DNA from 3 places in the Mesorhizobium sp. M0659 genome. Region 1 is predicted to be linked to each of the others. Evidence: riboswitches for the same ligand, from Rfam matches in the RefSeq annotation. Region 1 holds a riboswitch; each other region holds the start of a gene.
The links. Region 1 has a riboswitch for cobalamin ahead of NKI31_RS15100 (CbtB domain-containing protein). Riboswitches for the same ligand answer to the same signal wherever they lie in the genome.
Positions count from the first base shown of each region.

Region 2: linked by a shared signal. The riboswitch ahead of metE (5-methyltetrahydropteroyltriglutamate--homocysteine S-methyltransferase) and the one ahead of NKI31_RS15100 (CbtB domain-containing protein) in region 1 are both predicted to bind cobalamin.
Region 3: linked by a shared signal. The riboswitch ahead of NKI31_RS07770 (aromatic ring-hydroxylating oxygenase subunit alpha) and the one ahead of NKI31_RS15100 (CbtB domain-containing protein) in region 1 are both predicted to bind cobalamin.

Region 1 is NZ_JAMYPY010000008.1:71,888-82,407, reverse strand. Features, by position in the region: gene cobD (threonine-phosphate decarboxylase CobD) at 1-929, opposite strand, end outside; gene cbiB (adenosylcobinamide-phosphate synthase CbiB) at 928-1,917, shown strand; gene NKI31_RS15120 (hypothetical protein) at 1,932-2,246, opposite strand; gene cobO (cob(I)yrinic acid a,c-diamide adenosyltransferase) at 2,271-2,885, opposite strand; gene cobU (bifunctional adenosylcobinamide kinase/adenosylcobinamide-phosphate guanylyltransferase) at 2,885-3,397, opposite strand; gene NKI31_RS15105 (CbtA family protein) at 3,390-4,193, opposite strand; gene NKI31_RS15100 (CbtB domain-containing protein) at 4,209-4,388, opposite strand; cobalamin riboswitch at 4,425-4,620, opposite strand; gene NKI31_RS15095 (gamma-glutamylcyclotransferase) at 4,688-5,380, opposite strand; gene NKI31_RS15090 (aromatic ring-hydroxylating oxygenase subunit alpha) at 5,517-6,692, shown strand; gene NKI31_RS15085 (MFS transporter) at 6,700-7,899, opposite strand; gene NKI31_RS15080 (acetyltransferase domain-containing protein) at 8,132-9,142, shown strand; gene NKI31_RS15075 (methyltransferase family protein) at 9,139-9,645, shown strand; gene NKI31_RS15070 (MerR family transcriptional regulator) at 9,954-10,340, opposite strand; gene mgtE (magnesium transporter) at 10,499-10,520, opposite strand, start outside.
Region 2 is NZ_JAMYPY010000027.1:22,679-33,198, forward strand. Features, by position in the region: partial or broken gene glyA (serine hydroxymethyltransferase) at 1-99, shown strand, start outside; gene metK (methionine adenosyltransferase) at 153-1,328, shown strand; gene NKI31_RS28035 (adenosine kinase) at 1,437-2,429, shown strand; cobalamin riboswitch at 2,837-3,038, shown strand; partial or broken gene metE (5-methyltetrahydropteroyltriglutamate--homocysteine S-methyltransferase) at 3,133-5,484, shown strand; gene NKI31_RS28045 (cytochrome-c peroxidase) at 5,923-6,978, opposite strand; gene NKI31_RS28050 (hypothetical protein) at 7,890-8,243, shown strand; gene NKI31_RS28055 (glycosyltransferase family 10 domain-containing protein) at 8,380-9,384, opposite strand.
Region 3 is NZ_JAMYPY010000004.1:8,212-18,731, reverse strand. Features, by position in the region: gene NKI31_RS07785 (hypothetical protein) at 1-742, opposite strand, end outside; gene NKI31_RS07780 (PqqD family peptide modification chaperone) at 896-1,318, opposite strand; gene NKI31_RS07775 (FAD-binding oxidoreductase) at 1,480-2,580, opposite strand; gene NKI31_RS07770 (aromatic ring-hydroxylating oxygenase subunit alpha) at 2,618-3,865, opposite strand; cobalamin riboswitch at 3,983-4,184, opposite strand; gene NKI31_RS07765 (DUF680 domain-containing protein) at 4,682-4,888, shown strand; gene NKI31_RS07760 (DUF680 domain-containing protein) at 4,955-5,158, shown strand; gene NKI31_RS07755 (DUF680 domain-containing protein) at 5,230-5,463, shown strand; gene NKI31_RS07750 (ABC transporter ATP-binding protein) at 5,535-6,647, opposite strand; gene bglA (beta-galactosidase BglA) at 6,714-8,378, opposite strand; gene NKI31_RS07740 (carbohydrate ABC transporter permease) at 8,384-9,538, opposite strand; gene NKI31_RS07735 (carbohydrate ABC transporter permease) at 9,540-10,520, opposite strand, start outside.

The DNA.
Region 1 (10,520 bases):
AAATGCCTGAGCAATATGCCGCGCTCGCCGAGCGTCGAAAACAGCCCCGGTGCATCGGCAAGCCGGAGATAGCGAAACAGCGTCGTGCCGCCGGCGACAGCAACGCCAAAGCGCGAAAGCAGCGCATCGAGCCGCGCCGCATCCTGCGCCAGCCGCCGCCGCATGTCGGCCTGCCAGCCGCTGTCGGCAAGCGCGCGGATGCCGTATTCGAGCGCTGGGCCGGCGACCGCCCAAGGGCCGAATTGCGTTTCAAGCCTTTCGACCGTCACCGCACCGGAAAGTGCGAAGCCGAGCCGCAGGCCGGCGAGACCGAAGAATTTGCCAAACGAGCGCAGCACGACGATGCCGCCCCGCCCGACATCGCCGGCCAGGCTTTCCGCGTGCGGGCCGACATCCATGAAGGCTTCGTCGACGACCAGCAGACCGCCTATGGCGCGCAATGTCTCGGCAAGCCGAAGCAGCCTTTCCCGCGACACGACTCGCCCGTCGGGATTGTTGGGATTGACGACGATGGCAATTTCGGCTCCGGCAAGCGCCTCGAAATCGTCGACCTCCGCCACCGCATGGCCGGCAATCGCGGCGGCCCTGGCATGCTCGGCATAGGTCGGCCCGAGCACCAGCGCCTTGCCGGGGCTGACCAGCGAGGCGACGCGCGGCAGCAGGATCTGCGTGCCCGGGGCGACCGCCACATTCTCGTCCGAAGGCGCGCCATAGGCGCCGGCCGCGACCCTGGCCAGCTCACGCAGGCGCGCGGCTTCCGGCAATCGTGACAGGGCGGTGGCGGGCAGCTCGAAAAGCGGGTAGGAGTGCGGATTGATACCTGTCGAGAGATCGACGAAAGGTTGTGGCGCGTGAGGGAAGAGCGCCCTCGCCCGGCCAAGGGATCCACCGTGATCCACCACAGTAATCGCTCCATCAGAAAGCTTCATGTCGATCCTGATCGCTTTCCTGTCGCTGGCCATCGAACGCATCCTGGGTTACCCGGACTGGCTGTTCCGTGCCGTCGGCCATCCCGTCACCTGGTTCGGCAGGCTGATAGCCTTTCTCGACCTCAGGCTCAACCGCGACACTGATTCCGACGCGCTGCGTCGCCGCCGCGGCGTGCAGGCGCTGCTGGTGATCGTGCTGGTGCCGGCGGCAATCGCCTTCATCGTGCAAATCCTGCTCTGGCAGCTCTTTCCTGCCGGCATGATCATCACGGCAATCCTGGCCTCGTCGCTGCTGTCGCAAAAGAGCCTTACCGAACATGTCGAGGCGGTGGCCGATTCGCTGGATACCGGCGGGCTGGCGCTCGGCCGCATTGCGGTTGCGCGCATCGTCGGCCGCGACCCAGAGAAGCTCGACCATGCCGGCGTCAGCCGCGCCGCCATCGAAAGCCTGGCCGAGAATTTCTCCGACGGCATCGTTGCGCCCGCCTTCTGGACAGGTGTCTGCGGTCTGGCCGGCGGCGTCGCCTACAAGGCCGCCAACACCGCCGATTCGATGATCGGCCACCGCACCCCGCACCACGAGGCCTTCGGCCGCGCGGCGGCACTCTTCGACGACTGGATCAACCTGCCGGCGTCCCGGCTGACCGCGTTGCTGATCGTTGCCGCCGCCTTTCTCGTTGACGGCGCCGATCCCCGCAACGCCTGGCAAGCAATGCGGCGCGACGCCAAAAAGCACCGCTCGCCCAATGCCGGCTGGCCGGAGGCGGCGATGGCTGGCGCGCTCGGCTTGGCGCTCGCCGGCCCGCGCAGCTATGGCGGCGTCATCGTCGAGGACGCCTATATGGGCGAAGGCGGCCGCCGCGAGGCCGACAGCACCGACATCCGGCGGGCGCTGAAACTTTACCAGATAGCAGACTATCTGCTGATCGCGCTGTTTGGATTGCTCTCCGCGGTCGTCATCTACCTGGATGTTTTGATCTCGCAGTAGATGCGCCGCCTGACTCACCAAGAGACACGGACTTCCTTGGCGTTTGAATCCACCGCCGCGCCAAATCTTTTGATCGCGTAACCGCCGGCGGCCACTGCCGAGGATTTCAGCACAGGCTCAATCACAAGGAAAAGCTTCTCGGCGTCTGGCCCGTACAGATAGAGGGTGCATTTGCCCTCGCCAAACTCGTCGCCATCAAATTCGCCGACATGCGCATTCGAAACAGCTTGTTCCAACCGATCCTCCAGAACTTGGACCGATTGCCGCTCTTCCGGCGCCCCGAACTGACCGCCGCTCAGAAGAAGATAGACAATTACCGCTTGTTCCAACGGTCATCTCCCGAAGTTAGACCCTCAAAACTCGATTCCCTGCTGCGCCTTAACGCCTGCGGAAAAATGGTGTTTGGTCACGCCCATCTCGGTGACGAGGTCGGCCGCCTCGACCAGCGCCGGCTTGGCGTTGCGGCCGGTGACGACGACATGCAGACCTTCGCGCCGCGCTTTCAGCGCCGCCACCACTCTGTAGAGATCGAGATAGTCGTAACGCAGCGCGATGTTCAGTTCGTCCAGCACGACGAGGCTGATCGAGGGATCGGCGATCAGTTCCAGCGCCTTGGCCCAGGCGGCTTCGGCCGCCTTAATGTCGCGCTTCAGATCCTGCGTCTCCCAGGTGAAACCCTCGCCCATCGTGTGCCAGACGACGCGGTCGCCAAACGCCGCGAAGGCATCCTTCTCGCCGGTGTGCCATTTGCCCTTGATGAACTGGACGATTCCGACGCGCTTGCCATAGCCGAGCATGCGCAGCGCCAGCCCGAAGGCGGCCGTGGTCTTGCCCTTGCCGGGTCCGGTGTTGACGATCAGCAGCCCCTTCTCGACCGTCTTTTCCGCGACCTCGGCGTCCTGCACCGCCTTGCGTTTGGCCATCTTGGCGCGGTGGCGTTCTTCGTCTTTTGCGTCGATATCGGTCATCATTTCACCTTGAGCGGCAGCCCCGCCACCATCAGTAGCACCGTATCGGCAACCGCCGCGACCTGCTGGTTGAGACGGCCGGCGGCATCACGAAACCGGCGTGCGAGCGCATTGTCGGGCACGATGCCTTGCCCGACTTCGTTCGAGACAACGAGCCAGGGCCCGCGCGGCCGCGACAGCATGTCGGCTAGCCGCCGGCATTCCGCCTCGAGATCATGGTCGGAAAGCATATGATTGGTCAGCCACAGCGTCAGGCAATCGACGAGCACCGGCTGGTTGTCGGGCAAGGCTTCGAGCGCTCCGACAAGATCGAGCGGCGCGTCGATGGTCGCCCAGCCTTCGCCGCGCCGCGAGCGATGCAGCGCGATGCGCTCGCGCATCTCATCGTCATAGGCTTCGGCGGTGGCGATATAGGCCCATGGCGGCGGCAACGCCGTCGCCAGGGTTTCGGCATGCGCGGTCTTGCCGGGGCGCCCACCGCCGATGATAAAGGTCAAACTGCGATCAGGCAAAGCTGTCGCGCAGGCTGGTCGCCGAGTCGGTGAAGCGTTCGCGCACCACGCCAATGACGGCGCCGAGCACCAACCAGAACACCAGATTGGTCACCGTCACCGCCACCACGAACTGGTGATGCAGGCCTTCGGGGATCGGCGTCTCGAAACTGTCGGGCTGCGGCGCGCCGACAATATGCGGGGCGACGATCAGAACGACGGCAAGGACGGTCAGCGGCGCCGAGGTGCGGAAGGCGATCAAGGCAAGGCCAATGGCAGTCGCCACAACCGTCGCCACCCACCAGATCTGGCGCTGCATGAGATCGGCCGCCGGCATTGCCGGCAGTTCCGGCGGCAGGCCGAGGCCCGGAGCCAGCGTGAATACGGCAAAGCCGGCCAGACCCCAGAACACCCCCTGGCGCCAGTTGCCGATGCCGCCGGCGAATTCGGAAACCGCCACCAGGACCAGCGCGAACCCGATGCCGGTGACAATGTTGGCGACGACACTGAAGGCGAAGCGCTCGAAGCCGTCGGCCGGCGCCCAGCCTTCGTCCTCCGCCGGCGCGGCTGCTTCAGCCGGGGCTGCGCTGCTCACGGCATTTTCCGCCGGCGCGGCGGTGCTCATGGCATTGGTGTCCGCAGCGTTGGCGGCGGGCGCCGCGGCATGCTCATGCTCATGGCCGCCACCAGCCTTTTCGTAGACCTCCGCCTTGAGGATCAGCGGCACGGTGGCGTAGGCCTGCATGCAGGCGAGAGCGACACCGGCCACGAGCCCTGCGATCGCCGCGATGAACACGACGTTGCGAAACAGGTTCATGATGTCAGATCCTGGTCAGTGGCAGGGAAACGCCATCGAATGGCGATAGTCGTGCGCCGCATTGTGGACCGCATCGATGTGCGAGAAACCGACAACGCCGACGACGAAAATGCCCAGAAACGCGCTAAGCACGAGCTGCATGAAGCGCGACTGCGAGGAGACGGAAGCGCCGAGGGAGACGGAAGCGGTATTCATATCTTGTCCTTTCGCCCTCCACCCGAGGGCATCGAAGTCAGTTCCCTGTCGCCGGCAGGTCTCCTGGCTCGCGGATCAGCGCCCTTCCCCACCTTCCCGAAGAAAAAATCCCCAGTGGCTTGGAGAGGACTACCGCACACAGTTGCGGGGGCAGCCACGGCATTGGGCAACAAGTCAGCCCTCACCGCATTCCCTCTTGGTCCCTAACGGAACCGACGACATGCATGACTATAGGCTGAAACGGCCGCATCCGGCAAACCAAATTCCGCCGGCCAACAGCGCGAATGCGCCATGCGGCGTTACGGGTTCAACGCGGTGATCCGCTCGGCAACCAGCCGCTGCAGCCGCCACAGATGGCGATCGTGAATGCCGCGCTCTTCAAGGTTTTTCACCGTGTTGTAGAGATAGTCGGCGCCCGACCCCCAGTGCCCGCAGGACGTTGCCAGCCTTTCGACGACCTTGCCCTCGTCGAGCGGTCCTGAATAGGTCAGGCCGTTGCGGTTGATGACGAAGGCCAATGCCCTGAGCGGTCCGGCCTCGCTTGCAAGCTTGAGCATGCGCGGCCGGTAGCTTGTCGGCTTCAGCGTGACTTCGCGCCGGAAAAGCCGGCCCAACTGCTCGCGCCGGTTATTGTCGGTCAGCCGAAAGGCGACGCCCTTGCATTGTCCGCCACGGTCCAGCGCCATCATCAGGCCGGGGCTGTCCTTGGTGCCGCGCCAGCGCGTCATGTTCATGCAAAAGGACCGATGCCAGCCGCGCGCCAAGGCAACGCGGTCCTCGACATAATCTATTTCCGGTTTCCAGATCAGCGATCCATAGCCGAACAGCCATAGCGGTTCGCTGTCCGGGAGTTCGACCTGCAATTCATCCAGCAGCGCGTCATAGTCGGCTTCATCGAGATGCATCGCGTCCGGATCCGGCCCGGGGTCCCTGATCTCGCGCCAGCAGCGCGCGACCAGCTCCGGCGTAAGCGACATCTGTCGTGCGGCCACTTTCCGAATCCCCCCAATTTCCGAATGTCCCGTGTCTACGACATGATTATGCGCCGCGCCTGCAACCGGCAATGCGGCACTCTGATTGACAAACGATTTGCCGGGGTGTCGGCTGACGCTTCATAGGAAGCCAGCCATGCATCCCAGCCCGAGCGAGCGCGACCCCTATAACGGCCTGAGCCGGGCCGAACCGACGCTACCGTCGTTGGCCTATTGGGATAGCGAGGCTTACCAGCGCGATCTCGACGCCATCTGGCACAAAAGCTGGCTGCTCGTCTGCCGCGAGGCCGACCTCGCCCAGCCGCTGGCGTTCAGGACATTCCGCGTCGGCACGCAGGAAATCGTCGTGCTGCGCGACGACACCGGCGAGTTGCGCGCCTTCCACAACACCTGCCGGCATCGCGGCTCGCAGCTTTGCCAGGAAAGCGAGGGCCGGCTGAAAGCGCGGCTCATCACTTGCCCCTACCACGCCTGGTCCTACTCGCTGCGCGGCGATCTCGTGCGCGTTCCCTCGAAATCGCTGCCAGATGGTTTCGACAAGGCCGATCATCCGCTCTACCGGGTGGCGCTGTCGGTGTGGCGCGGTTTTGTCTTTGTGAACCTTCAGCAGGCTGCGGCCGGCTCCGCCGGGACCTCCTTCGATCCCGCATCCGGCGACCTCGCCAACTGGCCGCTGGAAACGCTGGTATCAGGCCATGTCCTGCGCAAGGTGATGAACTGCAACTGGAAGATCTTCTGGGAGAACTTCAACGAGTGCCTGCATTGCCCAGGCGTCCACAAGGACCTGTCTCGGCTGGTGCCGATATACGGCCGCGGCCTGATGAGCCGGCACGACGACCCCGACTGGGTCCGCCATGCCGACAATGACGCGCCGGAGTTTTCGGGTGGCCTGCGCGCCGGCGCCGAGACCTGGTCGCGCGACGGACATGCCCATGGCCCGGTCTTCCCGGGCCTGACGCCAGCCGAGAGTGCGGCCGGACAGACCTATGCCACCAGCCTGCCCTCGATGTTCATCGTCGGCCATGTCGATTATGTCAGGACGGTGCGACTGATGCCGCTCGGTCCCGAACAGACCGAACTCACCGCCGAATGGCTGTTCGCGCCCGAGGCGCTGGCTGAGACGGACATCGACAATGTCGTCGCCTTCGGCACCCAGGTGCTGGAGGAGGATGCCGCGATCTGCGAGATCAACCAGAAAGGCCTGCGCTCCATGCGTCACGCGGCCGGCGTGCTGATGCCGGAGGAGTACGATCTGCACCGCTTCCACAACTGGGTGCGCGAGCGGCATGCAGCGCTTGAGGCAACCGCCTGATCGGCGACTAAAGCGACTTCGGCAGATAGCGCCAGGTGATAAAGCCGCAAACAGCGGCCAGGATGCCCAGCGTCACGAACACCGAGCCGAGGCCGAAAAACGCCAGCACCACCGAATAGACCAGCGGCGGCGTCAGCTCGGAAAAGTCGAGATAGGTGCGGTAGACCGCGGCCATCTGCGCCCGCTCATAGGACCGCACCGAGCGCATGAAGGCGGTCGAGCCCAGTGCATCGAGCGCGATGGTGAAGAAGGCGCCGCAGAGCAGGAAAAAGCCCGTAAGCAGCGGCGCGGTAGTGCCGACCGCGCCCGCCGCAAGCAGCGTCGCCGACATCGCGAAATAGGCGAAGGTCATGGTGCGCCGGCCGCCGAAGCGTTTTCCCGCTTTGCCCCAGAAGATCGCCATGAACAACAGCGCATTGCCGGCCGAAACCAGCAGGCCGCCGGCAAGCTTGCCCTCGCCGGTAATCACCATGAACAGCGGCCCGTAGACGAAGAACGTCGTCCAGAAGCAGGAGCGGCCGAAGGCGATCAGCCAGGCCAGCCTGAGCCTGGGTTGTGCTACGAAGCGGCCGATATTGGCCAGCGGATTGGCCGGCCGTGTCTTGCCCGGCCGGATCGACCGGTTGTCGCCCAGCCTGTAGGTCCAGAACAGCGCCAGCAAGGCCAACGCAAACACCGCGACCGCGCCATGCGCGGCATAGATGCCGTAGCGTGTGTAGAGGAAGATGCCGAGTGTCGGCCCGCCGGTCCAGGCCAGCATCGACCACGCCATGCGCAGCGATTCGGCCTGCATGAAATCGGTCTTGCGGATGTGGTCCATGATGTAGAGGTTGAGCGTGATCGACAGGGCGCTCGCCCCCATGACGCGGCACAGCATGCCTGTCAGTTGCCCGGCAAGCGTGTGGGTGACGAAGAACAGAGAGCCTATCGCCAGCAGGCAGGCGCCGGCGGTATAGACCCAGCGCCGGGCAAACCTGCGGATCAACATCGGCATGAACAAGGTCACCGACAGGCCGAGCAGCGCCACGATGGTGTAGAGGATCGAGACGATCTGCTCGTTGTGCAGAATCTCATAAGCCTGGATCGGGATGACGCTCGATACCGTGGCGCGGGCGAAGGATTCGACCGCATAGAGCGAGGCAAAGGTGCGCGCATCCGCCGGACGCAGGGCTGGCAGCCAGATCGGATGGCGCACATGGGTGGACATTTGATCCCCAAATCAGACTCGCAGCCCAAATCTGCGCTGGCGCTTCCTCCGCCGGTAACAGGAAACCGACCCCTTCCCGGCAAAAAGCGAATTCGGCCAAAGGCTTTCCGGCTCTGGCCTAAAGCGCCGCGCGATGCAGCCGCACGGCGCGACCCGGAGCGTAGAGGGCGGCCTTCTTTTGTCCGGTGCAACCGTGATAGTCGTCTTTGGGGCTGAATCAGATCGCGAGACCATGAGCATCCATACCGCACCCCCTGGAGATCAACTGAAGCGAGATCAACCGAAGCGCATCGTCGCCATCGATGTCGTACGCGGCATCGCGCTGATCGCCATGGCGAGCTACCACTTCACCTGGGATCTCGAAAATTTCCACTACACCGACCCCGGCCTCACCGCCGTCGGCTGGTGGAAGATCTATGCGCGCTGCATCGCCTCGACCTTCCTGTTCCTGGTCGGCGTCAGCCTGTTTCTCGCTCATGGCAGGCAGATCCGCTGGACCGGCTTCTGGAAACGTTTTGCCATGGTCGCCGTCGCGGCCGCCGCCATATCGGCGGTCACGTACTTCATCACGCCGGACAGCTTCATCTTCTTCGGCATCCTGCATCAGATCGCGCTGGCCAGCCTGCTCGGCCTTTTGTTCTTGCGGCTGCCGTCCTTGCTGACGCTTGTCGTGGCGGCAGTGGTGATCGCCGGGCCGATCTATTTCAGATCCGAAGCCTTCGATCATCCGGCGCTGTGGTGGGTCGGCCTGTCGGCGATCAACCCGCGCTCCAACGATTACGTGCCGCTTTTTCCCTGGTTCGGCGCCGTGCTTCTCGGCATCGCCGCGGCAAAGTTTGCGTCCACCACTGGCCTGCTGGCGCGGCTGGCCACGCTGGCATCAGGAAGCTGGACCAGGCCGCTCACCTTCATCGGCCGCCACAGCCTGGCTTTCTATCTGATCCACCAGCCTCTGCTGTTCGGCTGCGTCTGGCTGTTCTCGCAGATCGCGCCGGCGCCGGTCGAGACACGGGAAGTGGTCTTCCTCAAGGAATGCCAGGTATCCTGCGAACAGCAGCGCGACACGGAGTTCTGCACCAGCTATTGTGTGTGCATGCTGGACACGCTGCAAAGCGAAGCGGCATTCGACCGGCTCTACAATGGTGACCAGACCCCGGAGTTCAAAGCGCATCTCGGTGAACTCGCCGGCATCTGCACCGCAAGGACGGAGGAGAGTCCGATGACGCAGGGAGGGCAACAATGACCGACAAGCTCACAAAACCCGGGCTGGCAAAACCCGATCTACCGAGACCACGGCTGATCCCATGGCCGCCGCTGATCTACATCGCCGCCATTGCCATCAGCATCGCGCTCGGCCTGTTCTATCCCCTGCCCTGGATCGGCGACCTCTTGGGCGACCTTTTGTTTGCCGCCGGCTTTGTGGTGCTGTTTGCCGTCGCAGCCCTCTGGTTCACCGCTATCCGCACCATGATCCGGGCCAAAACGACGATGAACCCCAATGGCGTGCCGGATCATCTGGTGACGTCTGGCCCGTTCGGCGTGACGCGCAACCCGATGTATCTGGCCAACACGCTGCTTTTGATCGGCGTCGCCTTCGTCTCGGGGATCGTATGGTTCCTGCCGCTGGCCCTGATCGCGGCTTTTGCAACGCAGAAGGTCGCCATCGAGAGCGAGGAGAAGGTGCTGTTCGCCAAATTCGGCAAGAAGTACCGCGACTATACGAAGCGGGTGCGCCGGTGGATTTGAGGCGGGTGTGATCGCTGGCAGGGTTCGCATGCCTTGGCGACTAGCCGAACGCCCATCTCTTCGTCATCCACGGGCGGAGCAAGGAGCGTAGCGATGCAGCATAGACCCGAGGATCCATGCCGCGACTCCAGAGCGTTGCTATGGTCCAGAATTCGCTACCGCTGCACTCCACGACCGATGTCACGGAATGGATTCTAGGGTCTCCGCGGCGGAGCTTCGCTCCTGCTTCGCCCTAGAATGACGAAGTGTGGAAGGCCTCCGCTAATCGCGAACGTTTGCGACGGGCGCGCAAACGCTCGACGATCCGCTCAGGTATTTACCCCCAACTCCGCCAGCCGCTCGACGCAAGACTCCTCCGCTTGGTCGAGCTCCGCCAGCGTCTCCTCGAGATCGCGGCGCTTCTGGCGCAAATCCTCGCGCTTTTCCTCGATGCGCTTGATCATCAGGTTGAGTTGACCGACCTCGCCGGGCGGTTCCTTGTACATCTGGATGATTTCGCGGATCTCGTTGATCGAGAAGCCGAGCCGTTTTCCGCGCATGATCTGACGGATCAGATGCCGGTCAGATGGACGAAACAGCCTTGTGCGGCCCCGCCGGACCGGTTGCACCAGCCCCTCGTCCTCATAGAAGCGCAGCGTCCGCGTCGACACGTCGAATTCGCGGGTCAGTTCGGTGATCGAATAATATTCCCGCATCTTTGCTCCAAATGTCGGAACATCGGAAAACGCCCGGTCGCCCGGGATTTCCATCGCATTCCGATCAACCCCGTTCCAAGCCGGACTCGGCATGAAACCCCGCGCAAGCCTCGCACCACATTTACGTAAAAGTCAATTGAACCCGCAACGCCTCTTTCTCAAGGGATAGCGAACCACCAG
Region 2 (10,520 bases), on a different contig from region 1:
CTCCAGCGGCCAGACGACGAAGATCTCCATGCCTGCGTGCGAAGAGACGTTGCCGACTTGTGCGCTGCGTTCGAGGTCCCGGGCATCTCCGACAATTAAGGTGGGCCAAGCAAAATGCCCATACCACATCCAACATCCGAAGCGAGGTATTCATGGCTAGGCAGTTCGTGTTCTCTTCCGAATCGGTTGGCGCGGGGCACCCGGATAAGTTGGCCGACAACATCTCGGATGCCATCCTCGATGCCATCCTCCGCACAGATCACAAGGCGCGCGTCGCCTGTGAAGCGTTGGTAAAATCAGGGATAGTCGTTCTGGCTGGCGAGATCACCAGCGATGCCCAGGTGGATTACAGCCAAGTTGCGCGCGATACGATTCTCGACATTGGGTACGACGACGAGGCCGTCGGCTTTGACGGCCGGCGTTGCTCCGTCGTTCATGCCCTCACCGAGCAGTCGCCCGACATCAGCCAAGGCGTTGACGAGGGAAGAGGGCAAGACCTCCAGCAGGGAGCGGGAGATCAGGGCCTCATGTTCGGCTACGCATGCCGCGAAACCGATACCCTGATGCCTTTGCCGATCCAGCTCGCTCATCGCTTGACGAAACGGCAGGCGTATGTCCGGAAGGCACAACAGCTTGGCTGGTTGCGTCCTGACATGAAATCCCAAGTCTCAGTGCGCTATGAGGGGTTGCGCCCGGTCGCCCTGGATACCATCGTCGTGTCGACGCAACATGACGAGCAGGTCTCGCAAGAGACTGTCCGCGAGGGCGTCATTGAGGAAATCATAAAGCCTGTCCTGCCGACCCACCTGGAGACGGAAGGCATCAGAATTCTGGTCAACCCGACGGGGCGGTTCGTAGTCGGCGGGCCGCGCGGCGACTGCGGTCTCACTGGACGCAAGATCATCGTCGATTCCTATGGCGGGATGGGTCGTCATGGCGGCGGCGCCTTCTCGGGCAAGGACCCGTCCAAGGTTGACCGCTCGGCTGCCTATGCAGCCCGCTATGTCGCAAAGAACATCGTCGCTAGCGGACTTGCGGACGTGTGCGAGGTGCAGCTTGCTTACGCAATCGGCGTGGCCAGTCCGGTTTCCGTCATGGTCAACACGTTCGGGACAGCCAGGGTTGAGGAAAGCAGGATCGAGCGCCTCATTCTTGAGTTGTTCGATCTCAGACCGAAAGGCATTATCAAGATGCTTGATCTCTTACGCCCTATATATCGCAATACAGCGACCTATGGCCATTTCGGCCGTGAAGAGCCTGATTTCACCTGGGAGAAGACAGACAGGGCGGACGAATTGCGTCGCGAGGCAGGACTCGCCGCCCCGTGAGAGCCGCCGGCGAACGGATTGGCAAGCGGAAAGCCCATTTCCACCGAGCAGACCCGCGCCTGGCAGGCGTGGCGAGAAGCCGGCTCGGTTTTTTTGGCGGAGACATTGATGCCGGATTATGACGTGCTTTGCATCGGCAATGCCATTGTCGACATCATCGCCCAGTGCGACGAGGCATTCCTCGAGATCAACGGCATCATCAAGGGCGCGATGAACCTGATCGACACGCGCCGCGCCGAACTGCTCTACAGCCGCATGGGCCCGGCGATCGAGGCCTCCGGCGGCAGTGCCGGCAACACGGCGGCCGGCCTAGCCAGCTTCGGCGGACGCGCCGCCTTCTTCGGCAAGGTCTCCAACGATGCGCTGGGCGAAATCTATGCGCACGATATCCATGCACAGGGTGTCGCCTTCGACACCAGGCCGCTTGAGGGACAGCCGCCGACGGCGCGCTCTATGATCTTCGTCACGCCCGACGGCGAGCGCTCGATGAACACCTATCTCGGCGCCTGCGTCGAGCTTGGCCCTGAGGATGTCGAGGCCGACAAGGCATCCGGCGCCAAGGTTACCTATTTCGAGGGCTATCTGTGGGATCCGCCGCGCGCCAAGGAGGCGATCCGGCAGACGGCGAAGCTCGCACACGAGGCCGGACGCGAAGTGTCGATGACGTTGTCGGATTCGTTCTGCGTCGACCGCTACCGGGACGAGTTCCTCGAGCTGATGCGCTCGGGCACTGTCGACATCGTCTTTGCCAACAGCCACGAGATCAAGTCGCTCTACCAGACAAAATCCTTCGACGAGGCGCTGGCTCAGATCCGCAAGGACTGCAAGATTGCCGCCGTCACCCGTTCCGAAAAAGGCTCGGTGATCGTGCGCGGCGACGAGACCGTGGTCATCGAGGCGACCGCCATCAAGGAGTTGGTCGACACCACCGGCGCCGGCGACCTCTACGCCGCCGGTTTCCTGCATGGCTACACGCAGGGCCGCAACCTCAAGACCTGCGGCGACCTTGGCTCGCTGGCGGCCGGCCTGGTGATCCAGCAGATCGGCCCAAGGCCAAGGCAGAATTTGCGCCGCGAGGCGGAAGGGGCTGGGTTGCTGTAGATGCGCGGGCAACTAATCAGCCGCCCTACTGACGCGATGACCGCAGTGGCGGAACTGTGTCAAAGCTCGCTGATAGCGACAGCCATTCGCTTCGGAGAACTGACCCATGCTGCTGCCGTGAAGCTCGCTGGAGGAGCGGTGCAAGGCGTGCTTGCCATGACGGCATTCACCGTCATCCAGATCGTCACCAGCATTTTCAGAAGCTCAGCTTGGGGAAGGCCAGTAAGGTTCCTGAGGTAACGGAGAACTCGCGGCGTCCGTCGGACTTGACTTGCGATCACGTCCCACGATGCCGAATGCGGGCAGCAGACTGAATATTTCACAATGCTAGACAAAGGCGTAAAAGCGCGATCACATAACGACATAAACATTTCGTTATGCGTCATTGACAAGAGAGCGAACTGCTGTGATTGTCTGCGTGTCGTGGTTCTCGCGTGCGGCGCTGCCGCAGCGGAGCTAAGAGGGAAGCCGGTGCGATGCCGGCGCTGCCCCCGCAACTGTTAGCGGCGAGCCAACCCCAATCACGTCACTGAGGCGAATACCCTCAGGAAGACGGGTAGAGGCTATGACCCCGCGAGCCAGGAGACCTGCCACGCGAATTACGTCCACGGGCGGGGTGTCTCGGTGGCCGCTGCAACCCGGCGTTGATGCCGGCCTGCTAGCGCCTTCCTTGTCACCGACGCCCCAATCATCGGGGTATGACATGACTGTCTCTCAGCAAATTCCTGTAGCAACGCTCGGCGTGCCGCGCTTCGGTCGTCGGCGAGAACTGAAATTCGCGCTTGAAAGCTACTGGTCCGGAACATCGTCCGCTGGCGACCTTCTCACGACGTCGAAGGCGCTCCGTGCCGCTAGCTGGGAAGAGCAGCGCGATCGCGGCGTGTCGAAAATCCCGTCGAACGACTTCTCGCTTTACGACCATGTGCTCGACACCGCAGCCATGGTCGGGGCCGTTCCATCCCGTTACGGCTGGAATAGCGGCGAGGTCCCACTTGACATCTACTTCGCAATGGCGCGCGGCAACCAGGGTCAGACGGAGGATTGTGGACACGCTGGTTACCAGGAGGAGGCTCATGGACCTGGTGTAACCGCGATGGAAATGACCAAGTGGTTTGACACCAACTACCACTACATTGTGCCGGAACTCGATGATGATCAGACGTTCGCCCTCTCGTCATCGAAGCCGGTCGATTACTTCCTCGAGGCTAAAGCTCTCGGCATTCACACACGCCCAGTCATCCTTGGACCCATCACCTTCCTCAAGCTGGCGAAATCGCCTGCCGAGGGGTTCGGTCCCATCGCGCTCCTACCGCGGCTGCTGCCGGTTTACGAGCAGCTTCTGGAGAGGCTGAAGCTGTCGGGAGCCGACTGGGTGCAGATCGATGAGCCAGCGCTTGTCCTCGATCTGAACCCGAACGAACGAGCTGCGTTCGAATTCGCCTATGGCCAGCTGTCGAAAGCCGCGCCCGAGCTGAAGATCATGCTGGCTACGTATTTCGGGTCGCTGGGAGACAATCTCGAAACCGCGATTTCTCTGCCCCTGGCCGGCCTGCATATTGATCTCGTGCGCGCTCCCGAGCAGCTGGAAACGGTGGCTCGGCTCGCTCCGAAGGATCTGGTGCTCTCGCTTGGCTTGATCGATGGCCGCAACGTCTGGCGTGCGAACCTGCCCGCCATTCTCGACCGCATCAAACCGATCGTCGCCGGCTGGCCCTTGGACCGCGTCGAGATCGCGCCTTCTTGCTCGATGCTGCATGTGCCGATTGATCTGCGCATGGAGACGGAACTCGACGCGGACATCAGGTCGTGGCTCGCCTTCGCGGCCCAGAAGACCGACGAGCTGGTCTTGCTGGCCCGGGCCCTGTCCCAAGGCAGGGATGCGGTGGCAGGCGCGTTGAAAGCGTCTGCCGAGGCTGCCGCCACGCGCGTGACATCCACGAGGATCCATGACCCGCTTGTTCAGGGGCCGATCGCTAGCATTGAGGACAGCGCGAAGCGACGAGAGAGCGCTTTTGGCGAGCGCTCCAGAGTCCAGGCCGGCTCACTCGGGCTGCCGCCGTTCCCGACGACGACCATCGGGTCCTTCCCGCAGACGCCGCAGGTACGCAAGGCGCGGGCCGCTCATGCGAAGGGCCAGCTGAGCTATGTCGACTATGAGACGTTCCTGAAGAAGGAGATCGAGGCTGCAATTCGCTGACAGGAAGAGATCGGGCTGGACGTGCTGGTGCATGGTGAGTTCGAGCGAAACGACATGGTACAGCATTTCGGCGAGCAGTTGTCCGGCTTCGCGCTCACCCAGCATGCCTGGGTACAAAGCTATGGGTCGCGCTACGTGCGTCCCCCCATCATTTTCGGCGACGTATCGAGGCGCAATCCGATGACAGTGCGCTGGTGGCAATTCGCCCAGTCGCTTACGGAAAAGCCCGTGAAGGGAATGCTCACAGGCCCAGTCACCATTCTCAACTGGTCTTTTGTTCGCGACGACGTACCCCGCTCCGAAGCCTGCCGCCAGATCGCGCTCGCCATCCGCGACGAAGTGACGGATCTCGAAAGATCCGGCGCAAGGATGGTCCAGATCGATGAGGCCGCGTTTCGCGAAGGATTGCCACTGCGCCAATCTGACTGGAAAGTCTATCTCGACTGGGCTGTCGAATGTTTCCGGATCGCTTCAACGGGTGTAAAGGACGCGACTCAAATTCATACCCACATGTGCTATTCGGAGTTCAACGAGATCATTCACGCGATCGCTGGAATGGATGCGGATGTCATTTCGATTGAGACGTCGCGCTCGAAGATGGAACTGTTGGACGCCTTCACGAGCTCCAAATATCCGAACGAAATCGGTCCTGGCGTCTATGATATTCACTCACCACGCGTCCCGGAAGTCGGCGAGATTTCGGACTTAGTCATGCTTGCCCGCGAGCGACTGTCCGACGGCCAACTGTGGATAAACCCGGACTGTGGCCTCAAAACACGCAAATGGGAGGAGGTCCGCCCTGCCCTCATTAACATGGTCGCTGCAGCACGCGCGCTCCGGCAGAAAGTGCAGGCGTGAGGCTTCTCTTCCTCACCGTGTGGGGAGTTGCCGGCTGGCGGATGTCGGCCGGGAATATGCCAAACCGATCACACTCCTGGAAATGAGCCACTCGGCGCAAATGTGCAATTTCCCTACGGCACGTGTCTTAATCCCGCAGAAATATAAATGTGGCACTACGCTATAATATCGGTTCCTTGGGGACATACAGGCCCCGCGCCTCGAACAAATCGGACACGCGTCGTTTCTCAAAGTAGACTGCTTGGCGCGTTCGCTCAGGCAGCGACAATATATGGTGCTGCGTCTGTCCGCCCCCAGTTGATCGCGCAGACTACGGGCGAGGTGGCAGGGTTCGGGTATCGCTAGCGTCCCGCCAATTCGGAGATGGACGTCGCAATTCGTGTCGCCAAGTAAAAATCGCCAATCATTTTCGATTGCGAGTCCGCAGCCAGTTGGCCCTTATTTTCCTGAGATCTGCGTTACAGGCCGGGGCGTTGTCGCCGTTTCTGAGGGTAAGATGGGATAGGCGACGTCAGGTGCCTCTCCGGTCAGCGAGTTGAGGAAGGCAACAAGCAGGTCAACTTCTTCGTCCGCCAGTACTACGCCGAGCTGGGTGGTCCCCATAATGGCGACGGCCTGTTTCAGATCCCAAACCTTGCCCGAATGAAAGTATGGCGCGGTGAGTGCAACGTTGCGCAGCGGCGCCACGCGGAAGACATAGGAATCGTCGGCTGCATTGGTGACCTCAAATCGGCCCTTGTCTTTGTCCGGCAGGACTTCGGCGCTGGGCCGTTCCATGAGGCCGAATGGGTAATAGGCTTGCCCACCAACGTTGATGCCGGCATGGCAGGACGAGCAGCCTTTGTCCATGAAAAGCACCAGGCCCTGTTTCTGTTCGGAAGTCATGGCAACCTCATCACCATTCAGGAAGCTGTCGAACGGGGCAGGTGTGACGAGTGTCGCCTCGAAGGCTTCGATCGCCTTGGCGAAGTTGTCGAAGGTGACCCGATCGGCTTCAGCCGGAAAAGCTGCATCGAACCACTCGACATATTGCGGCATGGACTTGAGAGTGGCGATGAGTTGGCCCGGTGTATTGGCCATTTCGATCCCGGCTTGGACCGGTCCCTTCGCCTGAGCCTTCAGGTCTTCGGCACGACCATCCCAGAACTGGGCGATGTTGAAGACAGCGTTCAGTACAGTCGGCGCGTTGCGCTGTCCCTTCTGCCAACCATGGCCAATCGAGGTTTCGTGATTGTCGTCGCCGCCGGTGGCCAGGTTGTGGCATGAATTGCACGACAAGACGCCTGACGCGGAGACGCGTGGATCGAAGAACAGTGCCTTGCCGAGAGCGATCTTTTCCGGGGTGATCGGGTTATTGGCGACTGTCGGCGTGGTGGATGGCAAAGCCGTGAAGGTGGCCAATGCCGTATCTCTGAGGTCGGTGGGGATCCAATCCGCAGCAAAGGCGGTGGGTGCCAGCAAGGTGACAGCCATCGTACTGAATAGGATTTTCATAATTGGTCTTCCTGCGTCGTCCACGCAGCCATTATGCGATCTGCGGCTCATGAACGCCCTGAGCTAGATCAGCTTGAGGGAGAGGACGGGGTCTCACACCTGTTTTCGCAGCTGAGCTGGGACCCTCTTGGAAGTGATCGCTCTTCTCGATTGGACTTCAGGGAGGAGGAGTATCCCTGGTTGGCAACCGGTTTTATGCATCAAAGCACGCCCTGAGGGCGGCTTCGTAGATTCGGTCACTGCGATCTTCCAGCCAAGGTTGAGAAAGTCGACAGCATCCGCAAGACTGGCAATCTCTTGCACGATGTGCGCTGCACGCCTCGCGAAAAGTGAGCTTCTGAAACGTCAGGGTTCATTCGTTCCTCCTGACCTGCTGATTGCGTGAATCGGCCTTGTCGACACCCGCCGACTGCACATTGTGATGTCACCAGCGATGGCGGTTTCAATACCTAAGCAGCGACGGTCTATGCGACAGTATGGAGGTCGTAGCGGAATAGCCGTTCTGCCTTCATCGATCGTCACACCGGCATATAGCTCCGCTTCTACGAACATCCCATCACGCGAGGATGGCGCGGCGCTTGAGCAGGTCCACCCGCTGCAACTGCCTCACACCTTGATCCACAGATCCTAGGCGATGACCATGTTGTCGTCATCATTTGACGGGCGCGGGGCATTGGCTCATAAGCGAGCCACGGCAAACTGTGCGGTTGCCAGTGCGTAATGAAGTGAATTGGAATGATCTTCGGTTTGGGAAACACGCACGTCCGACGCAGCTTGCGTTGACAGAGGCGGTTTTAGGCGCAATAGCACCTCCGCTGGCCTATTTTGTGGAGTTCAATTGTGGTTCGGCCAAAGGCGCGGGGCGCCGGACCGGCCCCTTGTAAACGTAATCAAAGAGAGAGAGACCCTGCATGGAAGAAATCTTACCGCGCATCGCCACTGGTGCCAGCATCGGCCCGGCTGTCGCAGAGAAGGCCGTTGGGTTAATGCTGGGTTTCCTGCGGAGCCACGCGGCCGACGGTCCCGGCGCGCGCATGATCGAGGCCATTCCGGGAGCTTCGGAATTAGTAGCGAAGTATCATGGGGACGACCCAGAGGGTGGCGGCCTTATGGGGCTCGGGCAGCAATTGATGAGTGAGGGTCTCAGCATGGCAAAGATCGCCGCCCTCGCCAACGAGACGATCGCCTGCGCCAAGGAACATGCCGGCGACGAACTCGTGGACGAGGTCCTCAATTCCGTTCCTGGCCTTCCCCAGTTCGTCTGATTAGCGGCAGCCGGGGCGCATGACCTTGTGCGCCCGTGCCGGCCCGTTTGCGCAGCAGGCATTCTCCGCCGGGCGTTCCGCACCGATCTCGTGAGACCACCAACCGCCGGGCACGCGGAGCGAGCGCTGGAGTACTTCATTCGTCTATCGAAAAATCAACTTCAGGCGATTCGATGTGTATAATTTCTGGCGGTAAGGGTTTATCCTGAACGCTTTCGATGAAGCCCGCGAGATAGGCAAACGTATTGTATTTCTCGAGGACTAGCCGCTTCGCCTCTCTTATTGCGCCGCGACGTTCCTTCCAGAGGTCTGAGTTGATAATTTCTTGAATTTTTTGGATTACGTTCTTGTCCTCTGGGTCAATCAGAACCATAGAGTCCGAAGGGAAGAACCTCGTGATTGCCGGGCTGCCGTAATAGATCGGCATTGTTTCAGCGACGAAGCAGTCCATAAGCTTCTCTGTAAAATAGTAATCAGCACGAGTATTCTCGAACGCTATACTGTAGCGATAAGGTGCGAGTGCGTTCCATTTATCTCCAATCAGCCGAAAACCTCGGCCGAACAGGTCAAAATCGAGCTCCTTTCTTAGCCGTTCCAGAAACGCCAGCCGATACCGATGTCCTTTAAGCAGGGCGATGTTACTGGTAATCCATGAGAGCCGAAGTGGCTTATCCATGACTTCGCTGACCAGAAGTTGGTCATATGTCTTGTTTACAGACCAAGACCGAGTGATCGGTGGAGACAAAACGAATCGGCGAGCTGCATTCTGCCGAGCAACCAACTCTGCGTCAGACGTCAGGACGATAGTATTTTTCCCCTGCCCTTCATGAAATGCACGATGAGCTTTCGTCGGCGGTTCGCCGATTGCAAAAATTGTCCTGTTGGGGCTCGCCTCGATATCAACAGGGAGCCCAAAAAGAGAAGCAGAGTTAAAGACAATATGCCAATCGGGCACGAAGGATGTCGTGCGTACAAAAGCGACATTGTTCCAGATTCCACTGCCCTTTGGAGTGAGGTGGTGGATTGCATCATCCAAAACGCCCCAAGAATCTAGACATGTAGCAACAATGGGCGCCGGGCGTTCCGTCAACAATTTGGCCGACAAAGCAGTTCCACTCCCTTCACTCGTGAAGGTACTCAATCGCCATCCAGGATTGCGGTAACATCGGGCAGCATAAACCTTCCGGGACCTGCTGTCGAGGCAATTGTCGCTTTGCACTTGACCAGGTTCTTCCTCGCTTCGTGTGGTGATTAGGCCGGCTGAGTGGCAGCATGCGTGCCTAAGGAGTTCGCAGCCGGCGCTGCCTAATGGTACGTTTGATCGTCTTCAGGCGGTTCATCAGCCCTTCCGCCTCGGCCGTTCTCCACGGCAGTTCAATGGCATCGCGAACGGAGTCAACGTCACGGCGTAGGACCAGACCGAAACGCGTGATGGCGATGAGCCGGGTGACGCCAAGTCGATCGAAGTGCCGAGCTTGCCCAACTCACAGGCCCCGCAAAATGCCGCGGAAGGGCAAGGCAAGCCTGCGCATAGTGGCAAACTCATGTCATCCCTGCTTCAGGACGTCGACCCTTCTGGCCTGGTTGATCGTCAGCACATCCGGAGGCTTGATGCAGAGGGCCTCGGCGACTACCGGCGAGATCACACGGCCGGTCGCGGCATTCTGTATGAGGACGCGTCGCTGGCTGGTTGATGCGTATGATTGATGCAGGCGGCTCACTGTCCTTGCCCGGCCTCTCGGCGCGGCGCCAACTTGCGAGAAGCCGCTCCAGATTCGAGAAGCTGCCGGTCGCCGCGCTGTTTGATATCGTGGAACAGGTGTCATCCGCAGCCATTGCCGCCTCTTCAGGACCGGCTAAGAAACGCCTCGAAATACATTGATGTCCTAGGTTTATCAGCGGCGGTTCCCAGCCCCTTTGCAAGAGTGGCTCACCGGCGATGAACTTACATCACTTTGGCCATTGCCAATGAACGTTTGTTCCATCGTCCCTGACGCCCACCATCAAGCGACCACTATCGCTCGATTTCACAGTCCAAAGAAGCAAAGCGAGACAAAAACAGCGCGCTTAGCCTCGAGGCTACTAGCGACTTCGGCGCTAAGTTAGAGCGGCACGCGCCACGCACCTCGGCAGGGTCGCCAACAACGAGTGGCTCAGCGGTCACGCCGCGAAATATGGCGCATCGATGTCGCTTCTGGACGAGCATTGGCAATAACGCAGTCAGAGACATTGTTGCTTTCAGCGGCAACCGGCCCTATGAAGCGACGCTTCGCTGAC
Region 3 (10,520 bases), on a different contig from region 1:
CTTGCCAGTTCAGCGGTTGGTACGAATTTAGCCGACCCTCCAGCTTCAGCCGCTTGAAGCCCTCCGGATCCTGCTTGAGCGTGGCAAACAGCGGATAGGCCGTCACCCCCTCGGTCCGGTCGATCAGCACATAGTCGTCGCCGACGCTATCGAGCCCATTGAGCAGGCCGGCGACGACCGTTCCCGATTTGCCGGCACCGCCGGAGCCCGCCAGCAGGACGCCCTTGCCATCGATGCCCAGCGTGCCGGCATGGGTGAGCCGCATGCCGCGCGCCGCATATTCCCAATGCAGGAAGGCGCGCAGCGGCGCCCCTTGTTCCCATGGCGGAAAGGCGTCGGCCGACATCATCAGCTGCGCCCCGACATGGCGTTGCGGATCATGGAACTGCCAAAAGTCGAGGTCATGATAGTAGCTGCCGCGCAATCCGGCCTCTTCCAGCCGGTTGGCAAAGGCATGATGGTTGTAATCGCCTCGGCCCCAGGTGGCCGGGGCGGGGACGCCATCGATGGCCGGGTGGGCGACGAAAATGCGGCAGCCGTCAGATGCAGACGGATTTTCCGGGGCCGGTATGAAGGCATGGCTCATGGCTTCCGCCAGCGTGCCATGGTCGAGGTGGACACTCAGGTCCAGCCCCGGCAACCGCACGCTGGCGGTAACGGGATAGAAGGCGGCGGCGCTTTCCGCGGCCGCCAGCACATGGCGGGCATAATCCGGCAGGGTTTGCAGCGTGATCAAAGGCATGTGTTCGTTGTTCCAGCGTCCAGAATTGCGCCGGGTCGCCTGATGCATGTCGCTCGGGGTGGCCCCGGTTTTGAGACGACGACATGCATAAAATCAAAGATCTAAACCGCGTCGCCTGAGTCCGTTCAAACGCGACGCGCTTTAGGGAAACGATTATGCCTGTTTCACCGCCGGCCAGCCGAGAGGTTCCTCGACCTCATGGATCGGGTCGACAATGATGAGATCGGCAAGGTCGTCGTGGACATCGACCTTGAGCGGCTCATTGCTGGCAGCAAGCGCAGACGACAGCTCGCCCGAAAGCGGTTGTGCCGGTGTTTCGGCTGGCGCAAGCAACCCGAAATCGAGCAGTCGGGCAATGAAGCTTTCGAGGTCGGCCAGGCTTATTTTTGCGGCGCCCGCGGCAACTCCGACCAGCGCTTCAGTGGCGACGCCGGACGACAGAGCCTGCCAGACCCGGCTGCCGGAATCGGAAAAGCCGAAATACTTACCGTTCGAAAGATCGAGAACGACGGCTTCGCCATCGAATGATTCGAAAACGATGTCCTTGCTTGCGACCCCATAGACCCGCTGTTGCATCGCTCTGTCCCCCGTTCCATGCGCCCATGAAGGGATGCGCCGGTTTCACGGTCTGCCAGCCCTTCCTAAGTGCGTCTAAATCACTCGGCCTATGCTTGGCAAGACAAAGACCCGCGAACACAACGCCTGCGTCGGCGACCGTTGCGGCGAAGTCGACCGGCTCAAGCCTCGATTTCGAGCGCCGACAACGGTTTCGAGCAGCAGGCAAGGATGAAACCGTCATCGATCTCGTGGTCGAGGATGCCGCCATTGTGGCTCATCTCGACTTCGCCGGAGACCTTCTTCACCTTGCAGGTGCCGCACAGGCCGAACTCGCAGGCGGCGGGAATCCGCACGCCCGAGCTGCGCGCGGTCTGCAGCACGGTCTGGCCGGCGACGCAGCCGGCATCGACCTCCGAAAGCGAGAAGCGGATCGGCGTCACGGCTTCGACAGGTGCAGCGATGCCGTCCTCGACCGGGGAGGCAAACGGCGCCGGAATTTCCTCCATCACAGGCGCGGCAAAGCTCTCCTGATGGTATTTCGTCATGTCGAAGCCGGCGGCATCCAGCATGCCGCGCACGGCGCGCATGAACGGATCGGGGCCGCAGCAGAAGATTTCGCGCTCGCGGAAATCCGGAGCCAGCAAGGGCAGCCGGATCGCATCGATGCGCCCCATATGGCCGTACCAGCCTTCGCGGCTGGAACGTTCCTCGATCATGAAGCCGAGCGACAGGCCGGGCATATGGCCGCCGAGCAGTTCGAGTTCCTTGCGGAAGATGATCTCTTCGGCACGCCGCGCGCAGTTGACGAAACCGACATCGGTCCATGGCGCGCAGTCGTTCAGCCAGCGCAGCATCGACATCATCGGTGTCACGCCGGAGCCAGCCGAAATGAACAGATATTTGGCCGCCGGGTGGCTGTGCAACGAGAAGTCGCCCGCCGGTCCATAGGCCTTGACGTGCGAGCCGGGCACCAGTTGGTCGAACATCCAGCGTGTGCCGATGCTGCCCGGTTGCGCCTTCACTGTCACCGCGATCGAAAACGGCCGCGATGGCGACGACGACAGCGTGTAGGTGCGCATCAGCGGCCCGTCCGGTGTCGGCAGTTCCAGCGTCAGGAACTGGCCCGGCTTGTAGCGGAACCAGGTCTGGTTGTCGGAGCGGAAGGTGAAGGTCTTGACGTCGGGCGCCTCGTCGCTGACGCCGATCACTTCCAGCACCTGCAGCCTATCGTTCCACGGCGCCATCTGGTCGAGATGGCGATAGAGCCCAAGATCCGTCATCGCATTCATCCTCTGGTCCCTCTTCGCCTGCTCCAGCTCACGCGACGCTGCGCAGCGCCGGCCGGCCGCCTTCGGCAAGGCGCGGGCCGATGAAGGCCGCGTACCATTCGACGAACTGGATCACGCCGCCCTCGTGCAGCTCCGAATAGGGGCCGGGCTCATAGGCCGGCGACAGGATGCCGAAGGCGTTTTCCTCGACGATGCGGCGGTCCTGGTCGTTGGTCTCGGTCCAGACGTGGGTGAGCTCTTCAAGGTTGTAGTCGACGCCCTCGACCGCATCCTTGTGCACCAGCCACTTGGTCGTCACCGCGGTTTCGGTGGCGCTGATCGGTAGCACCCGGAAGGTGACCGCATGGTCGATCAGGATGTGGTTCCAGGTCGTCGGATAGTGGTAGTGCATCAAGGTGCCGATGCGGTCGGCGGCAACAGTGTCGGACAGGTCCTTCGTCACCGCGCGCTTTCCCGACATCGTGTAGCTGACGGCATCGCGCAGCAGCGGCGCGCGGGTGGCGCGGTATTGCCCGGCCGGATCGATGCGGAACTTGCTCGGCAGGCCCGCCGCCTCGCATTTCGCCCAGTGCGCAAGCATCTCCGGATCGCTGTCGGCGCCCTGCACGCCGGTCACCGTCGGCGCTTCGGGGAATGTCTTGCACAGCTCCGGATGATTGCCGGCGCAGTGATAGCATTCGCGGTTGTTTTCCCAGACCAGCTTCCAATTGCCCTTCTCGATGATGGTGCTCTCGAAGGCGACCTTGGCTTCATTCAGCCGGTGCGGCTTGAGGTAGGGCTCTATCATGGCGCGCATCGGGGCAAAGTCGGCAGGTTCTTTTGCCAGGCAGATGAAGATGTAGCCGCCGACGCTCTCGCAGGCGACGGGCTTCAGGCCGAACTGGCTCTTGTCGAAACCGTCGGCCATCTGGCGGGCAAACAGCAGCCGGCCGTCAAGCTCGTAGGTCCACTGGTGATAGGGGCAGACAAGCTTTGCCGCCATGCCCTTCTCAGTGTTGCAGACACGGCTGCCGCGATGGCGGCAGGAATTGTGAAAGGCGTTGATGTTGCCCTTCTGGTCGCGGACCAGCACCACCGGATAATCGCCGATCTGCACGGTGATATAGCTGCCGGGCTTCGGCAGTTCGCAATCATGGCCGATGAACAGCCAGTCGCGATACCAGATGAGCTCCATGTCGAGCTTGAAATAGTCCGGGTCGGTGTAGAAGGGCTGTTCCAGCGAAAAGCCTTGCTTGCGGCCGTTCAGGAGCCTCAGCATGTCGTTGCGCGTATCCATAGTTCTGTCCTCGTGGTTTAAGGACTGAACTTGGTGGTGATGGAGGAAGGATCGGACGCAGGCCGGCGCGGCGCCGGACATGCACTATCCACCTCTTGACCGCCCACCGCGATCAGTCGAGTCTATGCATCTCGGGCTGGTTTCCGGGCTCTGGAGTTGTCCTTGCGGACCATCGCGACACCTTCCCAGGCTCTTGCCCAGTGGTCTCCCGTTGCGACTTCAACTCCACCACCGTTGCGGGGGCAGCGCCGGATTCTGACCGGCTTCCCAATTCTCCGCTGCGTCGTCACGAAGCGGCACCTGAGATGCGATCATCTAATCACGGCAGCGATCGCGACGTCGGCATGAAAGCGACATCGTATCCATGCGGCGCGACACGCGCGGCATACGCCCCCCGCCGCCGGTCAAAGAGCTGAGACGTTTCTTGGACGCCATCATCGCCGTTTCGAATCGCTGCGGATCCAGTTCGATCGGGGGCAAAAAGGGCTCAACGGTATCGAAAAGTTACTATTAGCAATCTCTAATCGAACCGAACGGTTCGTTTCTGTTGACAATGCGTGCAGGCGGTGTGAACGACGGCCCGGAAACCGACACGGGAGCGAACCACTCGGTTCGACATAAGCAACTGAAAACAATGCGATAAATGACCATAGAGGAACTTCCTGGCACAATTTCAAGGTGCAGGACCGTGGTCCACACGGAACAACTTCGTGATTGGAAACCAGCCTATGGCTTTCCCACATCGGGGCTGTCCGAACGACGCGAATTCCTCCCAAGACACGCCGCTAGACGGACAGACAAACTGGAGTACTAAAAATGAAAAAGATCATCCTCACTGCCGCAGCCGTTTTGGCGATCACCGGCAGCGCCTTCGCCGGTAGCGACAATTACGGTTCCAATGGTGCGAACCAGCCAGCCGTCTCGGTCGACAGCTCGTATACGGCTTCCATTCAGAAGCCGGCGCACGCTGACAAGCAGCCTGTCATTCAGGGCGCCGACCGCGACCTCTACGGCAATCGCTGATCCCGACCAAAGAAGGGCGGCTAACCCGTCGCTCTCGGGATCCCAAAAAATTCAGGAGTATTTGAAATGAAAAGGATCATCCTTGCTGCCGCCGCCGTTTTGGCCATCTCCGGCAGCGCTTTCGCCGGCAGCGACAACTACGGTTCGAACGGCGCCAACCAGCCTGCGATTACGTCGACCGATAGTGGCCATACGGCTTCGGTTGAGAAGTCGGCTCCAGCCGAGCAGGCGCCTGCCCACGGTGCCGACCGTAACCTTTTCGGCCGCTAAAAGCCGGTTTCCAGCACGTGGCGGGCTTATCCGCTGCAGCTGGCGGCATCAGAAAAATTCAGGAGACTAAAATGAAGAAGATCGTTCTTGCCACCGCAGCCGTTCTGGCTGTTTCGAGCGCTGCCTTTGCCGGCAGCGACAATTATGGCTCCAATGGCGCCAACCAGCCGGCCGCTGCCGTCGACACCACTCGCACTTCGTCGACCGGCACCAACTCGGCGGTCTACAAGCTGCTGAACTCGTCGAACGACCAACAGAAGTTCGTCCCGCCGAGCAGCGACAGGGATCGGTTCGGCAACAACTAACAGCCGAAGCTTAAAAAGAGCGGCGGGCCTGGCCCGCCGCTCTTTTTTCATGCCTGTACGACGCAGCTATCTCAAGCCGCCTTCACATCCACCGGCTTGAGCGAGAAGGAGTGCCCATCGGCGTCGAAGATGTGCAGGTCCCCGGCATCCGCGGTCAGTCGCAGCTTTGCCCCGCGCTTGACCTCGACATTGCCGGGCAGCTTGGTCACCAACGGCAGGTCAGCGCGGCCGATATCGACATAGACAAGCTGCACCTCGCCGAGTTGCTCGACATAGTCCACCACGCCCTCGAAAAGATATTCCGCGCCGGTGGCGGCCGACAGATCCTCCGGCCGCACGCCGAAGCTGACTGCCGCACCCTTTGCTGACGCCGGCGTTGCGATCGGCACCGTTGCCTTGCGGCCGCCGACATGGCTGACGATTGTCGGGTTGCCCGTCCTGTCGATTGTCGCCGGCAGGATGTTCATGGCCGGCGAGCCGATGAACTGGGCAACGAACAGATTGCCGGGCTTCTTGTAGAGGTCCATCGGCGTGCCGACCTGCTCGATATGGCCATCCTTCAGCACGACGATGCGGTCGGCGAGCGTCATCGCTTCGACCTGATCGTGGGTGACGTAGATCATGGTCGTGGCAGGCATCGATTCCTTGAGCTTGGCGATCTCGATGCGGGTCGCGACGCGCAGCGCCGCGTCGAGATTCGACAGCGGCTCGTCGAACAGGAACACTTTCGGATTGCGCACGATGGCGCGGCCGATGGCGACACGCTGGCGCTGGCCGCCCGACATCGCCTTGGGCAGACGGTCGAGATATTTGGTCAGCTGCAGGATCTCGGCGGCCTGCCGCACCCGCTTGTCGATCTCGGCCTTGCTTTCCTTGCCGATCTTCATCGAGAAGGCCATGTTGTCGTAGACGGTCATGTGCGGATAGAGCGCATAGGACTGGAACACCATGGCGATGCCGCGCTTGGAAGGCGGCACGTCGTTCACCACCTCGCCGGCGATCTTCAGCTCGCCGGAGGTGATCTCCTCAAGCCCGGCGATGGACCGCAGCAAGGTCGACTTGCCGCAACCCGACGGGCCGACGAAGACGATGAACTCGCCCGACTTTATGTCGAGGTCGATGCCGTGGAGAATGTGCAGATTGCCGTATGATTTCTTCACCTGTCTCAGCGTGACATCGGCCATAATTTCCTCCCAGTGATTTCCCTAGAGAACCTGGATTTCCTCAAAAAATCCAGTTTCGTCAAAAACTCAGTCGATGCGCCCGAACCAGGCGCCGTAGCCGCCGAGGCGGATGGAACCTGTGCCGGATTGTCCCGAAAAACCGTGCCCGGCCAAGGGCAGCAGCGCCTGACCACCGAGATCGACCTCGGCCGGCTTGCTGGCCAGATTGAAGATGCAGACGATCTGCTCATTGCCCTCACGGCGGGTGAAGGCGACGGTGTCGCCCTCGCTTTCGATGAACTCGATTTCGCCTTTGGCCAAGGCCGGATGCTGGCGGCGGAAACCGAGAAAGCGCCGGTAGTGCTCGAGCAGCGAGGCCGCGTCGCCCTGCTGAACATTGACCGCTTGCGACAAATGCTTGCCCGGCACCGGCAGCCAGGGCTTGGCCGTCGAAAAGCCGGCATTGCTGGCGGTTGCATCCCACACCATCGGCGTGCGGCAGCCGTCGCGGCCCTTGAATTCGGGCCAGAAGCGAATGCCGTAGGGGTCCTGCAGATCCTCGAACCGCAACTCGGCTTCGCCCAGCCCAAGCTCCTCTCCCTGATAGAGGCAGACCGAACCGCGCAGCGACATCAGCAGCGCCGAGATAACCTTCAGATAGGCGGCCGGGTCGGCCTCGTCGGCGGCCCAGCGCGAGGCCGGACGCATCACGTCGTGGTTGGAAAAGGCCCAGCACGACCAGCCGTCGCTGGCGACCTTGCCGAAGGCTTCCAGCACCTGGCGCACCTTGGCGGCGCTGATCTTTTCCGGCGCCAGGAAATCGAAGGAATAGCACATGTGGACGCGTTTGCCGCCGGCGGTGTAGGCGGCGACCACTTCCAGCCCACGCTGCGAATCGCCGACTTCGCCGACCGCGGCGGCCGCCGGATATTCGTCGAGCAGCGCCCGGAACCGTTCGAGGAAGGCAAGGTTTTCCGGCCGGCTCTTGTCGTAGATATGGTCCTGGTAGTTGTAGGGATTGACCGCAGGTGCTGTCTGGTCGTTGCGCTCTTCGGGCGGCAGCGGCGGATTGTTCTCCAGCCCCTGGCTGTGGAAGTAGAAATTGATGGTGTCGAGGCGGAAGCCGTCGACGCCGCGCTCCAGCCAGAAGCGGGTGACGTCGAGCAGCGCGTCCTGGACTTCCAGATTGTGGAAGTTGAGGTCCGGCTGCTCGGACAGGAAATTATGCAGATAATATTGCTGGCGGCTGGTGTCCCACTGCCAGGCCGAGCCGCCGAAGATCGACAGCCAGTTGTTGGGCGGCGTGCCGTCCGGCCTGGCGTCGGCCCAGACATACCAGTCGGCCTTGGGATTGCTACGGCTGGCGCGGCTCTCCTTGAACCATGGATGGTTGTCGGCGGTGTGCGACAGCACCTCGTCGATCATCACCTTGAGGCCGAGGTGATGGGCTTCCGCAACCAGCGCGTCGAAATCGGCGAGCGTCCCGAACATCGGGTCGACGTCGCAATAGTCCGAGACGTCGTAGCCGAAATCCTTCATCGGCGACTTGAAGAAGGGCGAAATCCAGATGGCGTCGACGCCGAGCGAGGCGATGTAGGGCAGCCTGCGGATGATGCCCTTGAGGTCGCCGATGCCGTCGCCATTGGAGTCCTGATAGGAGCGCGGATAGATCTGGTAGATCACCGCGCCCCGCCACCAGTCGCGATCGACGGCGAGATCGGGCTTCGAGGTCGCCTTCAAAGCGGCTTGCATAAGTCTCAACCTCCTTTGACCGAGCCGGCCAGCAGCCCGCGGACGAAATAGCGCTGCAGCGAGAAGAACACGATCAGCGGCACGATAATGGTGACGAAGGCCGATGTCGTCAGGATTTCCCAGTCGCCGCCGCGCGAGCCGAGCAGCGCGTTGAGCTTCGCGGTCAGCACGATCTGGTCCCCTTCGGTACCGAGGAAAACCATTGCCACCAACAAATCGTTCCACACCCACAGGAACTGGAAGATTGCAAAGGACGCCAGCACCGGGAAGGACAGCGGCAGCACGATCTTGACGAAGATTTCGAAATCGCTGGCGCCGTCTATGCGCGCCGATTCCATGATCTCGCGCGGCAGGCCGGCAATATAGCTGCGCAGGAGATAGATGGCGAAGGGCAGGCCGAAGCCGGTATGCGCCAGCCAGATGCCAAGATAGGTTTTCGACGGCACACCGAAGAATATGCCGACGCCGTTGTAGATTTTCAAAAGCGGGATCAAGGACATCTGCAACGGCACCACCAGCAGGCCGATGATGGTGGCGATCAGCAAGGCGCGGCCGGGAAAACGCATCCACGCCAATGCATAGGCGGCGAAGGCGGCGATCAGGATCGGGATGACCGTCGCCGGGATGGTAACGGTCAGCGAGTTTATGAACGAGCGGCCGATGCCCTCCGAAAACAGCACGGTCTTGTAATTGTCGGTGGTGAATTTCGGTGGCGCCGACGAGGCGTAATAGACGCGCTGGCCACGGTCGCCTTCGAAAGCCTTGGGCGAACTCATGACGAACGTGCCGTCGGCATTGAGCTGCAAGGTCACGCCGTCGCCGAGATCGGCAGTGGTGCCGGCCGGATATTGCGTCGGTGCCGCCGACTTGACGCCGAAGGCGCTGATGTTGCGCGCAGCACCGTCGCCGAAGATATTGCCGGCAAGCACGAACTTGCCGTCCTTCTCGACCTGCGCCGAGGCCGGCGGCAGGCGGCCGGCTTCAGTCTGGCTGGAGCTGGAGAACGAGTTCCACCAGCCCGAGGCGATGATCTGGTCCTTGTCGCGCAGCGACGAGACCAGGATGCCGAGCGTCGGCACGGTCCAGACGGCGACGAAGACAAGCACGGCGATGTGGACGCCGAAGCGGCTGGCAAAGGACTTTCCGGTCGCGACGGCCATCTCAATGTCCTCCCGTCTCTTTGTTCGCCTGGCGGATGTTCCAGACCATGATCGGGATGACCGCGATCATGATGATGATGGCGATGGTGGCGCCGCGGCCGAAATCGCCGCCGCCGCGGAACATCCAGTCGAACATCAGATTGGCCAGCACCTGGCTGTTCCATTGGCCGTTGGTCATGGTCAGCACGATGTCGAACACTTTCAGCACCAGGATGGTGATCGTCGTCCAGACCACGGCGATGGTGCCCCAGATCTGCGGCACCATGATCTTCCAGAAGATCTGGAACGGATTGGCGCCGTCGATGACCGCGGCTTCAAGCGTCTCTTCGGGGATGCCGCGCAACGCCGAAGACAGGATGACCATGGCAAAGCCGGTCTGGATCCAGATCAGGATGATCATCAGGAAGAAATTGTTCCAGAACGGCAGCGATATCCAGACCTGCGGCTGGCCGCCGAAATACTGGATGATGGCGTTGAGCAGGCCGATCTGCGTCTGGCCCTCGCCGCGATATTCGTAGATGAATTTCCAGATCACGCTGGCGCCGACGAAGGAGATCGCCAGCGGCAGGAAGATCAGGCTCTTGGCGATTGTGCCCCACCAGATCTTGTCCGTGAGCACGGCGATTATCAGCCCTAGAAAGGTGCAGGCGGCGGGCACCACCGCCAGCCAGATGATGTTATTCAGGATCGAGTTGCGGAACTCGCGGTCGCCGAACGCCCATTCATAGTTGGCGAAGCCGACAAAATGCTGGCCGCCGCGGTCGAGGAAGGACAGCCAGAGCGTCGCCACCACCGGATAGATCAGGTAGACGGTGAGGATGATCATCGCCGGGCCGACGAACAGCCACGGACGGACCAGTCCTTGCCGGCGCAGATTGTCGATGGCCGCAGCCCCGGCCACGCCGCGCGACGGGAATATCAGGTCGACCAGCTTGTTGGCGCCCCAGAAATAGGCGACGCAGCCGCCGACGCCGATGATGAT